3 regions of the Priestia sp. P5 genome follow, and region 1 is predicted to be linked to each of the others. Evidence: predicted binding sites of a transcription regulator. Region 1 holds the regulator's gene; each other region holds the start of a gene.
What was found. The regulator LexA, encoded in region 1, represses DNA repair genes until DNA is damaged. The targets are predictions, from matches to a motif close to CGAACATATGTTCG.
Positions count from the first base shown of each region.

Region 2: uvrB (excinuclease ABC subunit UvrB) is a predicted target of LexA. The motif match lies at 1,967-1,980, and genes of this name have one in related genera.
Region 3: MMB69_RS08825 (YolD-like family protein) is a predicted target of LexA. The motif match lies at 2,623-2,636, and genes of this name have one in related genera.

Region 1 is NZ_JAKWFJ010000001.1:799,408-804,760, forward strand. Features, by position in the region: gene MMB69_RS04075 (ArnT family glycosyltransferase) at 1-989, opposite strand, end outside; gene MMB69_RS04080 (hypothetical protein) at 1,273-1,473, shown strand; gene MMB69_RS04085 (magnesium transporter CorA family protein) at 1,541-2,986, opposite strand; gene lexA (transcriptional repressor LexA) at 3,198-3,815, opposite strand; gene yneA (cell division suppressor protein YneA) at 3,962-4,291, shown strand; gene MMB69_RS04100 (YneB family resolvase-like protein) at 4,345-5,013, shown strand; gene MMB69_RS04105 (DUF896 domain-containing protein) at 5,083-5,313, shown strand.
Region 2 is NZ_JAKWFJ010000003.1:145,066-150,418, reverse strand. Features, by position in the region: gene MMB69_RS22340 (sigma-54 interaction domain-containing protein) at 51-1,712, opposite strand; gene uvrB (excinuclease ABC subunit UvrB) at 2,049-4,028, shown strand; gene uvrA (excinuclease ABC subunit UvrA) at 4,035-5,353, shown strand, end outside.
Region 3 is NZ_JAKWFJ010000001.1:1,601,865-1,607,217, forward strand. Features, by position in the region: gene MMB69_RS08810 (MarR family winged helix-turn-helix transcriptional regulator) at 22-474, shown strand; gene MMB69_RS08815 (MDR family MFS transporter) at 497-2,104, shown strand; gene MMB69_RS08820 (hypothetical protein) at 2,139-2,291, opposite strand; gene MMB69_RS08825 (YolD-like family protein) at 2,317-2,499, opposite strand; gene MMB69_RS08830 (assimilatory sulfite reductase (NADPH) flavoprotein subunit) at 3,118-4,926, shown strand; gene cysI (assimilatory sulfite reductase (NADPH) hemoprotein subunit) at 4,949-5,353, shown strand, end outside.

The DNA of each region.
Region 1 (5,353 bases):
GAATAAGAACCGCTTGTTTCGTAATTAAAGCCAATGACGAATTTCCATAAAGGATCTCTGTTACTTAAAGGATATTTAGAAATACCGCTAGCAACAAAAGAATAGTTGATCAGCGCATTTGCAATAAAAAAAGTAGCCAGTATGCCTACGAGGTTTTTTCCTATTTGTTTTCGGCGAACTTTTAACTCAGCAGCATCCTTCGTTTTAATGTAAGGTTGAAGAATTTGCAAGATGAAATAAATGAAAACAGCAACGATAATAATGGGTCCTAGAGGGCGCATTAAATTTCCTAACGACAATAGAAGGCCAATATAAAGCCAGCTAAACTTGCTATGAGCAAATCTTTTTATAATAAGGTAAAAAGCTGCATAAAATAAAAAAGTAGCCAAATGCTGGTTAGTTAACACTGAGCTATAGAGAATGTTCGGAATGTAGAACGCGTATAGAAAAGCTGCCATTCTCCCAGCAAGTTCGTTAAATACTTTCGCGCCAATTAAATAAATAAAAATAACGGTTCCAGTGGAATAAAAAATATTTAACAATTTTAATATAAAAATATTATCTCCAAAACAGCGAATAATAACAGATTCATAGAATGAAAAGCCTAGCTGATATACCCATGTAGTGAAATAAACGCTTTGGTTAAATTCATAATTTCCTTTTGCGATATTACGCGCGGCATCTAGCATGACAAGAAAGTCAGATTTTACAGGCGTTTGAACAGAAAGCATCCATGCTAGTCGAATACCTAAGGTCAAAACGATCAGTGAAATAAAAAAAACAGTTTTGTTCATGTATCTACTTGCAATAGCTATTAGAAAAATGACAAGGAAAGTGATAAATATTCCTTCAATGATAAATGAATTACTTAAAGCCAAGCCTTTTAATTCCAATGAATTTGTCATCGCACTGTAACTGCCCCATAGAGACCATGTGAGAATAATGACACATAAAAGAATCAGGCTTTTGGATAAAAATGAGTTAAGCATATTACCTCCTGCAAATTATTTCAAAGATAAGGTACAAAATTCCTACCCTATGATACCATATTTTATTATTTTGTATATATTTTTCTTATAGAGTATAATGTTAGATTGTTCTGATATTACAACAGCGGCACAACGTTTGATAAAAGGTTCAGCGGAGTAGGCAGTGATTTAGTAATAGATAAAAGAGGTTGGGAAAAAAGAATTTTAGTCGAAGTGAAAAACGAACCATTGATCAACATGTTTGATTAGTGGTTCGTTTTTTTATGGTAAACGTAGGTTTTATTTGTTTAGTTCTTTCCAGCAGTTGATTGGAGGGCAAGACGAAGACTCCTGCGGGAAAAGCGGAACAGGTGAGACCCCGCAGGAGCGTAAGCGACGAGGAGGCTCACCGGCCGCCCGCGGAAAGCGAAGTCTTGCACGGAAATCAACCGCGGTGTCACAAGCAATCCCTGCTAGCTTATTTATTCCATTTGTTCTCCTTTAGACTCGCTTGATTTAGTTATGTCTCAATCTCTTCTTTTTTATCATGTGTTTTCTGATGCGAACAGCTTTTATGTTTTAAATCGATCTTTTAATAAATTCCATAGGGAACTCACTCCGAGACTAATGCTGATCAGAATTCCTGATAGAGCTACTATTAAAGCGATATATTCAAAGATAGAAAACTGCTTCATACTATCCCAATTGATGTTTCCCTTTAGTTTGCTAATAACTAAATTCATTCCGTAAATACCGGAAAGAACCGTATAAATCGTTAAAATCAATAATAAGTAATTGTGACGTTTGGCTGCGATTTTCTCTTGATTTTGGTACAAAGTACCAAGGGTTTCTTTGACTTCTTGATAAAGAGAATTGATGTGGAAGATTTTTTTAAAGAGCTCAGAAAACTCTTGACCTTCTGTGCGAGAGCTAATTTCTAAAAATAAATATTTACCTGAAAATACGGTAATAGAGCGGATTAGTCGTTCAATGCCCTCTGAATTTTTATGAAACGTGAGCTGAGAATACTCATAAGATAGTTTTAGCAACACGATTTTATAGAAAAAATGTAAAAATAAATTATAGTAATGCTGGCCAAATAGATGATTCATCAAAAGCTGATCCGTTTTAGAGTCTGCCGATTTAGAAATACATGAAAACACATGGTCTGTTATGACGTAATAAGTTTCAGGAGCCCACCTTTCATACACATGTTTAGTATTATACGTTTTAATATACTCATGATTGTGTGCAGAAATAAACGCTTTCCCGTCAGGCGTATAGCTATTTAGCTGCCCAGTACGAAATAAAGTTGTGGAATTAATCTCTTGCTCTTTATTTACCGTTACATAACTTAACACAAACATCCGTTCATCGATAAAATAAGGAAGGCTCCCAACGTGCTGTTCACGCGTGGCTTCTTTCTTGATGTGTTCGTTCAAAAATGGCGCAAGCTGTGAAAAAATATAATCTTGTACTTTGCTATAGCGATGATGTTCATAGGTAATGGTGGATCCATGCTCTTCAGCAAGCTTCGGTTCTAATACACGAAAATGATTCATGAATTCTAAAATATCATCATAGGTATAATGATCATGGCTCATCTCAGTGCGAATGGTCATGACGCCAATTTCAAAAGGACATAAAAAAACATCCACAGACAGCACGTTGCTAGACACGGTGGTGGAGGAAGTGTGTAACGTAATGGTATGGTCTATTTTTTTGGAAAATCGAAGCAACCCTTCTTTTTCGCACGAGTCAGGGAATAGAATACATTCAATGTAAGGAAGAAAATATTGATCCAGGCTATCATGAGATACGTAATACTGTTCTCCGTAGTATTCTTTTTCTAAATGTTTGTTTTGAATGGAAAAAAACTCGAACAAATTTTCTTTCAGTGCATGAACAAGCTGCTCTTTATTTTTTCGATCAAAGGAAAAAGGAAAAAGAAACATGTTCATTGCTTTGGTAGGTACAATGGTTTGAAATGATTCTGTTTTCCTTGGTGTATTGGTCATAAACTACATCCTTCTTATGGTCGGTTGTATTTCCTTGTAAGAGTCGCGGAAATGCAGATAGAAAGTAAAAAGTGAAACAAGCTTTACAAAAACCGTTCTACCTGCTTGCGATGATTCAACGTATCATTTATAATATGCCAATTTTTTTAGAAAACAAACGTAAAAAAACCAACTAACATCATGATTAGTTGGCTTTACATACAGTGTCTGATTAGTGAATCGTGCGATATACACCAGTTACTTTTCCTAAAATCGTTACGTGGCGAAGAATAATAGGCGCCATCGTTGAATTTTCAGGCTGTAAACGAACGAAATTTTCTTCTTTGAAGAAACGTTTTACCGTTGCTTCGTTATCCTCGGTCATAGCGACCACAATATCTCCATTATTAGCCGTTTGCTGCTGACGTACGATTACCATATCGCCATCTAGAATACCTGCTTCAATCATACTTTCTCCCATAATTTCAAGCATAAATACATGATCATCTGGAGAAACGAATTTATCTGGAAGAGGGAAATATTCTTCCACATTTTCAACGGCTGTTATAGGAAGACCCGCTGTTACTTTACCGATAACAGGAACATTAATGACATTGCTTTTAGGGATGTTTACTTCATCTAGTTGAAGAACTTCGATTGCTCTTGGTTTTGTTGGATCTCTGCGAATTAACCCTTTGCTTTCTAAACGAGCTAAATGCCCGTGTACAGTGGAGCTAGAGGCTAATCCTACCGCTTCCCCAATCTCGCGAACAGAAGGCGGATAACCTTTTAATTTTACTTCGTGCTTAATAAAATCTAGTATGTCTTGTTGACGTTTTGATAGCTTCATATTTTTCACCTCGATTTTAGCTATTCTTTAGGTGAATTATACCACGTGATGTGTCAATATACAAACATAAGTTCGAAGAATTCCATTGACAGAAACAAATGTTCTCAATAAAATAAGAACATATATTCTGATAGGGGGATCATAATATGCAACAATTCTTACATTCTATGAAACATTACGCTATTTTTTTTGCAGTTATCGCTGCACTTACATATGTATTGACGCTGGTTTTAGGAGCGGATAAAGTAGATTTAGACAAATATTCAACGGTTACTATTACAAAAGGAGATACGCTTTGGGACTTGTCCAACAAGTATCATAATCACCATCATTTGACCACCAATGAATTTGTCAAATGGGTTGAAGACGTCAATGATTTAAACTCAGATACTGCCCAGTCTTTATCACCTGGAGATAAATTATATATTCCTGTTTTAAAAAAAGAGTTACATAATCAAGTGGCAATTGAACAGTAGTGTGTAACGGCCGTTCCTGAATATTGTTAGAAGCCGAAAAGGTCGTGATAAAAGTGGACGCCATTATTTATTGCCGTGTCAGTACGGATAAAAAAACCCAAGAAACATCTTTACAGCGCCAGCAAGAAGAATTAAAAAAGCTTGCTGATCTTCACCATCTAGAGGTGAAAAAAGTCGTGATGGAAAAAGCAAGCGGATATGATGTAGACAGAGAGGGTATTTTGGATGTTCTTCATACAATGAAAGAAGAGAAAATATCCGTGCTGCTCATTCAAGACGAAACACGATTAGGCAGAGGAAATGCCCGAATTGCGCTGCTTCATGCTTTTCATAAAGAAAATGCTACCATCTATACGATTAGTCATCAAGGTCAGCTTCAGCTTTCAGAATCTGATTCAATGGTGTTAGATATTATTAGCTTAGTGGAAGAGCATCAGCGGAAATTACATAATGCTAAAATTAAAAGAGGAATGAAAAGAGCCGTAGAAAACGGTTATCGTCCGCAGAAAAATTTAAAAAATCAAGGAGTTAACTCGGGAAGGGAAAAAAAAGAAGCGCCGATTGAAGAAATTGTCCGCCTTCGTCATAACGGCTTAACCTTTGCTGAAATTTCAGTTACGCTAAAAGGTTTTGGTCATAATATTTCAAAAGCGACGGTACATCGCCGCTATCAAGAGTACCAAGAGAGTGCTCAATCTCTTGATAAAACGAAAGAGATTTAGTAAGATGACTACATGTTGCCGGAGCGGTTCGGTAATTTTAATTATTGATTATAAGGAGATAGGTTTTATATGCTATCAAAAGATAAACTTGCTCGTATTAATGCTCTTTCAAAAAAGGCAAAGGCTGAAGGGCTGACAGAATCTGAAGCGAAAGAACAGCAAGAGCTACGTCAGGAATATTTAAAAGTTTTCCGACAATCTATGACAAATCACCTTCACACGATTAAAGTTGTGGACGAAGAAGGTAAAGATGTTACGCCTAAGAAGTTAAAAGAGAGTAAAAAGAAGCGTCTTCACTAAGATGTTCTAGTAAAACTAGAGGGAGTGTTCCCTCTAGTTT
Region 2 (5,353 bases), on a different contig from region 1:
ACATAAAAAATTCGACACAAGTACTCTGAGCTTCGTGTCGAATTTTTTAATTAGTTTAATCCGTATTCTTTGATTTTGTTATAAAGGGTGCCGCGTGAAATGCCAAGCAGATCTGCTGCTGCACTTTTATTTCCATAGGTTTTTTGAAGAGTCTCTTCTATTAGCCTAGCTTCTTGAAGAGACTCTTCTTCTTTTTGAACTTCTGTGAAAGAACTTGCATCTTTCAGATTGTCAGGTAGGTGCGTAAGGGTAATCAACGACTGATCGCTTAGAAAAATCATTCGTTCAATCGTATTTCTCAGCTCGCGAATATTGCCTGGCCAATCGTATTGCATAAAGGCTTCGAGAACTTCAGAGCTAATGAAAGGAGCCTTCTTTTTATACTTCTTGCTGAATTCCTGTACAAATTGCTGAGTCAATGCTTCGATGTCTTCTTTATGGTCTCGAAGCGGCGGAATAATAATGTTGATGACGGTCAGCAGATAGTAAAGATTTTCATGGAATTCACCGGCTTTTAGCAACTCTTCCAAAGGCGTCGTGGTAGAGGCTATAATTCGGGTTTGAACTTGAATTTCTTCCGTGCCTCCAACGTGATAAAAGGATCGTTCTTCCAAGTAACGGAGAAACTTAACTTGAATTTCAAGAGGCATTTTATCAATTTCTTCAATAAATAAAGTCCCGTTGTGAGCCTGCTCCAGTTTTCCCGCAATGGTTGTTGGATCTTCTGAAAAGACATCTTTTTGATGACCAAAGAGCTCAATTTCCAGGAGTCCCGATGGAATAGTGGCGCAATTTAAAGATAAAAAAGGTTCTTTATGTTTAGATCCCCCGTAGTGGATGGCCTGAGCCAGCATTTCTTTCCCAGAACCAGGTTCTCCTGTTAATAAAATAGGCATATCTGTAGATGCCACTTTTTTGGCAATGTCAACGGCTTGCTTAATTTCAGGACTGATACCCGCGAAAGAAGAAAATGGATTATCTTTTGGAATGAGAAGAGACACATCAATTTCTTCATTTAATCTTACAATATTGGTAATGTCGTGTTCAGTTGCGACTCCACCTATGACTCGATTGTTTCTTATAATAGGAGATGCATTGATGAGCACGTGAGTTTGTTCATTAGGACGATGATACGTTCCGCGTACAGGGCGCCCTTCATTTAGAATCGTATGTAGAATGATTGATTCATCTTTGAAATGCTCTCCGATTTTTCTACCCATAATATCATCTCTCTGAATCTTATACGTATGTTCCGCAGCAGTGTTCCACAAGATTACATTTCCTTCATTATCGACCGCTGTCACTGCATCATTAATGGTTTCTGCCAATGTATCAAAATAGGAAGCTAATATCTCATTTTGGCTATGCAAATGTGTAATCCACTGTGAAGGTGTTACAAGTCCTATTGTGGTTTCTTGGTTTTCTGCTTGAATGAGGACTGGTCTGTTCCAGTTTGTGTTGGCTTGTAAATTGGCTAACGTAGAAGTAGAAGATGAAGGCCAATTTGTATCCGCTATTACTTTTTTTATGGAAGATGCCTCGTCATGACCCGTTAACAGGTATCGTTCATCTTTTTGTATTACATAAAAGGTACTTGCTGTGACTACAACGAAGTCATAGTTTGAAAGTTCAGATTTCACTTTAGCTAAAGAAGTTGATTCTTCAACTGTTATAAAGGAGTTATTTATAAGAACTTGATCAACGCTTGCCATACTAAACCCCTCTCAGTACATATTTTTTATACTGTATCATAATTTAGAAATTGGCGCAAAAGCCTATCTTTTTCAAACAATTACGCAGCTTACTTTCTTTTATCGCTTTCATCCAAAGAGTTGTATTCCCTTCGAAAAGGGTAGTATAAGAATTTAGTGGGTAATAAAGTAACAGGGTAAAAAATAAAAACAAACAAACACTATATAAGATTAATACTCATTAGTTTCATTTATGATTATAAAGTGATAAAATACGAATATCAGTTCGTGTTTTCGGTTTTTACATATCGTAATAAAAAATAGATAAAACAAGAAAATGGAAACGGAGGCCTTCATTTGAAAGATCAGTTTGAATTAGTATCCCCATATCAACCGCAAGGTGATCAGCCAAAGGCAATTGAAAAGATTGTGAAAGGAATTAAAGAAGGTAAGCAGCATCAAGTTTTGTTAGGTGCTACAGGAACGGGAAAAACCTTCACCATGTCTAATGTTATTAAGGAAATAAATAAGCCGACATTAATTATGGCTCATAACAAAACGCTTGCTGGTCAATTGTACAGTGAGTTTAAAGAGTTTTTCCCTAATAACGCAGTTGAATACTTTGTCAGTTACTACGATTACTATCAGCCTGAAGCTTATGTACCTCAAACAGATACATTTATTGAAAAAGATGCAAGCATTAATGATGAAATTGATAAACTTCGGCACTCGGCAACTTCTGCTCTTTTTGAACGAAAAGATGTCATTATTATTGCCAGCGTGTCCTGTATTTATGGATTAGGGTCTCCGGAAGAATACAAAGAAATGGTCGTATCTCTTCGAGTAGGAATGGAAAAAGAGCGGAATCAGCTGCTTCGTACGCTAGTGGATGTACAGTACGAAAGAAACGATATTGACTTTAAGCGCGGAACGTTTCGCGTTCGCGGCGATGTTGTGGAGATTTTTCCTGTATCTCGAGATGAACACTGTATTCGCGTCGAGTTTTTCGGAGATGAAATTGACCGCATTCGAGAAGTTGACGCTCTAACAGGAGAAATTATTGGAGATCGTGAACATGTAGCTATCTTCCCGGCATCCCACTTTGTCACGAGAGAAGAAAAAATGCGTGTTGCTATTCAAAACATTGAAAAAGAATTAGAAGAACAGCTAGAGAAGCTAAAAGAAGCAGGAAAGCTTTTAGAAGCGCAGCGCTTGGAGCAGCGCACGCGCTACGATCTAGAAATGATGAGAGAGATGGGCTTTTGTTCGGGAATCGAGAACTACTCTCGTCATTTAACGCTTCGTCCAGCTGGTTCTACACCTTATACACTGCTGGACTTCTTCCCGGAAGATTTCCTTCTTGTTGTGGATGAATCACACGTTACGATTCCTCAAGTTAGAGGAATGTATAATGGAGACCAAGCGCGTAAACAAGTATTAGTAGACCATGGTTTCCGCCTGCCGTCTGCATTAGATAACCGCCCGCTTAAATTTGATGAATTTGAACAGCATATTAACCAAATTGTTCATGTTTCTGCAACACCAGGTCCTTACGAACTTGAGAAGGCACCTGATGTGATTGAACAAATTATCCGTCCAACGGGATTATTGGATCCAAATATTGAAGTTCGACCAATTGAAGGACAGATTGATGATTTAATTGGAGAAATTCACGACCGGATTAAGCGAAATGAACGAGTGCTCGTTACGACGTTAACAAAGAAAATGTCTGAGGATTTAACGAACTACTTAAAAGAAATTGGCATTAAAGTTCAATACCTTCACTCTGAGGTGAAGACGCTCGAGCGTATTGAAATTATCCGAGAGCTGCGGCTTGGAAAATATGATGTGCTTGTAGGAATTAACTTACTTCGTGAAGGTTTAGATATTCCGGAAGTTTCGTTAGTAACCATATTAGATGCCGACAAAGAAGGATTCTTGCGTTCAGAACGATCGCTTATTCAAACCATCGGACGTGCTGCGCGAAATGCTAATGGACATGTCATTATGTATGCAGATCGCATCACAAACTCCATGGACATTGCTATCAATGAGACCAAGCGTCGTAGAAGTATTCAAGAAGCTTACAATGAAGAGCATGGTATTACACCGACAACGATTCAAAAAGAAGTTCGAGGCTCAATTCGTGCAACAGTAGTAGCAGAAGATACAGAAACGTATGAAGAAGCACCGGCATTTGATAAGCTCAACAAAAAAGAAAAAGCAAAGCTCGTAGAAGAAATGGAACAAGAAATGAAAGAAGCAGCCAAAGCGCTTAACTTTGAACGCGCAGCTGAGCTTCGTGACTTGATTCTAGAATTAAAAGCGGAAGGGTGATAAAACATGGCGATGGAAAAAATCGTGGTAAAAGGTGCACGAGCCCACAATTTGAAAAATATCGATATTGAAATCCCGCGAGACAAATTAGTGGTATTAACAGGGTTATCAGGTTCTGGTAAATCTTCTTTGGCTTTTGATACAATCTATGCAGAAGGACAAAGACGTTATGTCGAGTCGCTTTCGGCATATGCAAGACAGTTTTTAGGTCAAATGGATAAGCCCGATGTAGATTCAATCGAAGGATTGTCGCCTGCTATTTCAATCGATCAAAAAACAACGAGCCGAAATCCTCGTTCAACCGTCGGAACTGTGACCGAAATCTATGACTATTTGCGCCTTTTGTTTGCTCGTGTAGGAAAGCCGATTTGTCCTAATCATGGAATTGAAATTACATCTCAAACGATTGAGCAAATGGTAGATAGAATTTTAGAATACCCTGAACGCACAAAACTTCAAGTACTGGCACCTGTGGTATCTGGACGAAAAGGTACCCATGTAAAAGTGTTAGAAGATATTAAAAAGGAAGGGTACGTTCGCATTCGAGTAGACGGAGAAATGCGTGAAATAACAGAAGAAATTGAACTGGAAAAAAACAAAAAGCACTCCATTGAAGTAGTGATTGATCGCGTTGTTGTAAAAAAAGGTGTAGCCGCTCGTTTGTCGGACTCTTTGGAATCAGCTCTTCGCCTTGGAGAAGGGAAAGTAATTATTGATGTGATAGGTGAAGAAGAACTGCTTTTTAGTGAGCATCATGCTTGTCCAAAATGTGGTTTCTCCATTGGAGAACTTGAGCCCCGCATGTTTTCATTTAATAGTCCGTACGGGGCGTGTCCAACGTGTGACGGGTTAGGAACGAAATTGGAAGTGGATAAAGATTTAGTTATTCCTAACTATGACTTAACGCTTCGTCAGCACGCAATTGCACCTTGGGAGCCAACAAGTTCTCAATACTATCCGCAGCTGCTTGAAGCCGTATGTACACATTACGGCATCGATATGGACGTGCCGGTGCGAGATATCCCGGAACATTTATTTGATAAAGTATTATATGGCAGCGGTAAAGAAAAAATTTACTTTCGCTATGAAAATGATTTTGGCCAAGTAAGAGAAAATCATATCGAATTTGAAGGCGTGCTTCGGAACGTAGAGCGCCGTTATCATGAAACAAGTTCAGATTATATCCGTGAGCAAATGGAAAAGTACATGGCTCAGCAAGCTTGTCCAAAATGTAAAGGAAATCGCTTAAAGCGTGAAAGCTTAGCGGTGCTTATTGACGAAAAGCATATAGGAGATACAACCCGCTTCTCCGTAAAAGAAGCATA
Region 3 (5,353 bases), 800 kb from region 1:
AGCAAGCCTGGAGGAATAGATGTGACAAAAAGCAATCAGTATCTTGGAGAGATTCGTTCATCGCTTCAAGTGCTATTTGAAAAAATGCAGCCCGAAATGATGGAGAGTTTAAATGAGCATGAGATGACTCCTACGCAACTATTTGTTCTTTCTTATTTAAAGAAAGTAGGGAGCAGTAAGGTTTCTCAAATTGCAGAAATGATGGATGTCAAACCGAGCGCCGTGACTCTTTTAGTAGATCGTCTCGAACAGCACAATTTTGTTGTAAGAGAACATAATAAAGAGGACAGACGAGTCGTTGATATTACCTTAACGGAATTTGGGCATCGCAAGCTTGAAGATGTGCTGAATAGTCGAAAAGCCATTATGGACCGCTATCTTTTGCATCTAACAGAAGAAGAGCTTTCCATGATGGCTTCTATTACGAAAAAGCTTGCAACGTCAGCTGCTTCTTATAAAGAGAAGCAGCAGTAACAAAAAAGAGGAGAGACACACGATGGAAAATCAAAAAAATTCAAAGCGCACGCTTTTATTAATTGGCTTAATTATTGCGATGTTCTTTTCTGCACTTGATGGAACCATTGTCGGAACAGCTATGCCAAGAATCGTAGGAGATCTTGGTGGATTGAGCATGATGACATGGCTGACAACAGCCTATTTATTAACGTCCACAACGGTTGTTCCGATTGCAGGGAAACTCGCTGATTTAGTAGGACGCAGAGTAATTTATGTTACAGGACTTATTATTTTTATGGTTGCTTCTGCTTTATGTGGAATGGCAAATAATATGACAGAGCTTATTTTATTCCGTGCATTACAAGGAATTGGCGGCGGCGTTATGATGCCGATGGCAATGATTGTAATCGGTGATTTATTTACAGGAAAAGCACGAGCAAAATTTCAAGGAGTATTTGGAGGAATTTACGGTCTTGCTTCTGTCATTGGTCCACAAATTGGCGGATGGATTGTTGATTCACTGAACTGGAAATGGGTGTTTTACATCAACTTGCCGGTAGGGATACTCGCTACCGTTTTTATTGCACTGGGACTTCAAGGAAAGAAACATACGGGACCTGTGAAATTCGATGTAGCCGGTATGTTCACAATGGTTATCGGAGTAGTGAGCTTGCTTCTGGCCCTGAGCTTTGGAGGAAAAGACTACGACTGGAACTCTTGGCAAATTGTTAGTCTATTTACACTGGCTGTTGTTGGGATCATAAGCTTTATTATTGTGGAAACGAAAGCGAAAGAGCCGATTCTTCCGATGTATTTATTTAAGAATCGAACGTTTACGCTTTTAAATATCGTTGGCTTTTTTATGAGCATCGGCATGTTCGGAGCCATTACGTTTGTTCCGTTCTTTATGCAAGGAATCGTTGGAGTCAGCGCCTCGGAATCAGGTACCATTATGACGCCGATGATGATTTCAATGATCGTAACGAGTATTATTGGAGGGCAGCTTGTTTATAAAGTTGGAATCAAACCTCAAATCGTAACGGGTATGCTTATTATGGCAGGAGGGTTCTTTTTATTAACAACATTAGACCTTCATACTAGCAAGCTTGTTGCCACTTCTTATATGGCCATAATCGGTTTGGGAATGGGGCTTGTGATGCCAATTTTAACGCTTGCTCTTCAAGAAAGCTTTTCAAAAGAAGAGCTCGGTGTGGTTACATCATCAAGTCAATTTTTCCGTTCAATTGGAGGAACGTTCGGTATTACCATTTTAGGAGCGGTAATGAATGCAAAATCAGGTACACTTCTTACTGACAAACTCGTTCCATATTTAAACACATTGCCTGCTCAAGCAAGTGCTTTTGCAGACGGGTTTAAAAAAGCGATTGATACGAATCCTGAAAGTGTGCTGCAGATGCTGTTTAGCCCTGAGGCGCTAAAGAATATCCCAGCTGCGCTTTCAGACAGCATTGTGCCAATTTTGAAGACCTCGCTAATGAGCGCATTGCACAGCGTCTTTTTCATGGGCTTAGCTTTTATTGTTTTAGGGGCGGTATGCACATTATTCTTAAGGCAGATCAAGCTTTCAAATAAAAAAGCCGAAGAAAAACCAGAAGAAGGCATTGCTGAAGTAGAGCCATCACATTAAAAAAAGCGCACAAATTTGTGCGCTTTTTTCTATATCAACTAGTGGTTTCATTGGGCTTACGAAGAAAAGGGGATTGTTTAGACGTGTCATACGAAATTTGATCAAGTAAATACGTTAAATATAAGTTCAGTTCAAACCTATCTTCTGACACAAAATCTGTAAGCGCTTGCTTATTATCTTTCCACATGGTAATTCCTCCTTAATTTTACATACTAATGAATGGATTTAATATCAGAAAGCAAAAGGGAAACAACGGCTTCATTTTCGTCTTTTACGGATAGAATTTGCTGATGGAGATTTAAGTTGTGCACGCGGCCTTTGCACGTTTGCAACGTTCCATCTTTATAGTAAGAAACAGTTATCGTCCCACTTTTCGTTAATTCTCGCAAAAACATTCAAGAAGCCTCCTTAAAAAAGATTACCTGATTTAAAAGCCAGTCCTTTCATTTGAGATGAGCAAAAGGGAATTGTATGTACTGCAAGCTTCCCTTTATATTCTTCAATGTGTATGAATAGATCGAATAAAAGGTTGCTAGCTCACCTATAAAATGTCCTAAATTTCAGAATATACTGTCTTTTTCGTATAGTGTTTTTTAAAAGGATTAATGTTACATTTATTATGTAACATTCTGATGAGAAAGAAAACCGTTTCTACAAAACTTCTCTAAAAATTACAAAATATTCATATTTATGTGAAGGATGTAGAATGAGCAAATATAGAAGTAACTGCGTTTATAAAAAACGTAACGACAGCTTCAAATATTAATGATCTTAATACTAGTTATCAATTATATGTATTTTACTAATTTATTCTTCTCCGATAAAATGCAGGTAGACGAATTTGATAAGAATTTTCTAATGATTTATATAATTAAATTTGATATAATCTATAGGAATAATAATGTATGAAGGGAAACATCATTGATTAATTAGACACAGGTATTAAATGTTGTTGAAGATGATTCGTAAAAGCATACATATTTAAATTATATATTTTTGTGAGGTGGACAGTGTTGCAACTTAAGGTAGTAAACAGCCCTTTTAATCAAGAACAAGCAGATTTGCTTAATCGCCTTCTGCCGACATTAACAGAAGCACAAAAAATGTGGTTGAGCGGTTATTTAACAGCATCTCAATCTACGTCTGCCGAAGGAACGCCAGACGTTTCTACAGCAGCGCCTGATCAAACGAAACAGACGGTTTCAAAAGACGTAACGATTCTTTACGGATCACAAACAGGAAATGCTCAAGGACTTGCTGAAAATACAGGCAAAACGCTTGAAGCAAAAGGTTTTAATGTAACTGTATCTTCTATGAATGATTTCAAACCAAATAATTTAAAGAAACTTGAAAATTTATTAATCGTCGTAAGTACACATGGAGAAGGAGAGCCGCCTGATAATGCCCTGTCTTTCCATGAATTTCTTCACGGCCGTCGAGCACCAAAACTTGAGAACTTCCGTTTCTCTGTCTTATCGCTTGGAGACAGCTCATACGAATTTTTCTGTCAAACAGGAAAAGAATTTGATGTGCGCTTAGCAGAACTTGGCGGTGAAAGACTGTATCCGCGCGTTGACTGTGATTTAGATTTTGAAGAGCCCGCGAATAAATGGCTTAAAGGTGTTATTGACGGATTAAGCGAAGCAAAAGGACACAGCGCTTCGGCAGCTGTTCCAGCGGAAGCTCCTGCAGGAACTTCACCATATTCAAGAACAAATCCTTTTAAAGCAGAAGTGCTTGAGAACTTAAACTTAAACGGCCGCGGATCAAATAAAGAAACGCGACACTTAGAACTATCTCTAGAAGGTTCAGGTTTGACGTATGAACCAGGAGACAGTTTGGGTATTTATCCTGAAAATGACCCGGAGCTTGTTGATCTTCTTCTTAACGAATTCAAGTGGGATGCAAGTGAAAGTGTAACGGTTAATAAAGAAGGAGAAACGCGTCCTCTTAGAGAAGCGCTAATCTCTAATTTTGAAATTACCGTTTTAACAAAACCGCTTTTAAAGCAAGCAGCTGAGCTTACTGGAAACGATAAGTTAAAAGCGCTTGTAGAAAATCGTGAGGAATTAAAAGCATACACACAAGGCCGTGATGTGATTGACTTAGTTCGTGACTTCGGCCCATGGAACGTATCGGCACAAGAGTTTGTAGCCATTTTACGTAAAATGCCAGCGCGCCTTTACTCGATTGCAAGCAGTTTATCAGCAAACCCTGATGAAGTTCATCTAACAATCGGAGCGGTACGCTACGAAGCGCATGGACGCGAGCGTAAAGGTGTTTGTTCAGTTCTATGTTCAGAACGTTTGCAGCCAGGCGATACGATTCCTGTATACCTTCAAAGCAATAAAAACTTTAAGCTTCCTCAAGATCAAGAAACGCCAATTATTATGGTAGGACCTGGTACAGGTGTGGCTCCGTTCCGCTCATTTATGCAAGAGCGTGAAGAAACAGGAGCAAAAGGAAAGTCATGGATGTTCTTTGGAGATCAGCACTTCGTAACAGACTTCCTTTACCAAACAGAATGGCAAAAGTGGTTAAAAGATGGCGTACTGACAAAAATGGACGTGGCGTTTTCACGCGATACTGAAGAAAAAGTATACGTACAAAACCGTATGCTCGAACATAGTAAAGAATTATTCCAATGGTTAGAGGAAGGCGCATCTTTTTATGTGTGCGGAGATAAAACAAATATGGCACGCGACGTGCACAACACGCTAGTTGAAATTATCGAAACAGAAGGCAAGATGAGCCGTGAACAGGCGGAAGGTTACCTTGCTGAAATGAAGAAACAAAAACGTTATCAGCGTGATGTATACTGAGGATTGAAAGGAGATTTTCAACATGGTAAACAAAATTTTAAAAGCGCCCGAAGGTCCTCCAAGTGACGTTGAGCGCATAAAAGATGAAAGTAATTATTTGCGCGGTACATTAGGAGAAACAATGCTCGACCGCATCAGCTCAGGTATTTCTGAAGACGATAATCGTTTGATGAAGTTCCACGGAAGCTACTTGCAAGATGATCGAGATCTTCGTAATGAACGTCAAAAACAAAAGCTAGAGCCAGCTTACCAATTCATGCTTCGCGTCCGTACGCCAGGCGGTGTTTCAACGCCAGAACAGTGGCTAGTGATGGATGATTTAGCACAAAAATACGGAAATGGAACGTTAAAGCTGACAACTCGTCAGGCATTCCAAATGCACGGCATTTTAAAGTGGAACATGAAGAAAACGATTCAAGAAATTCAT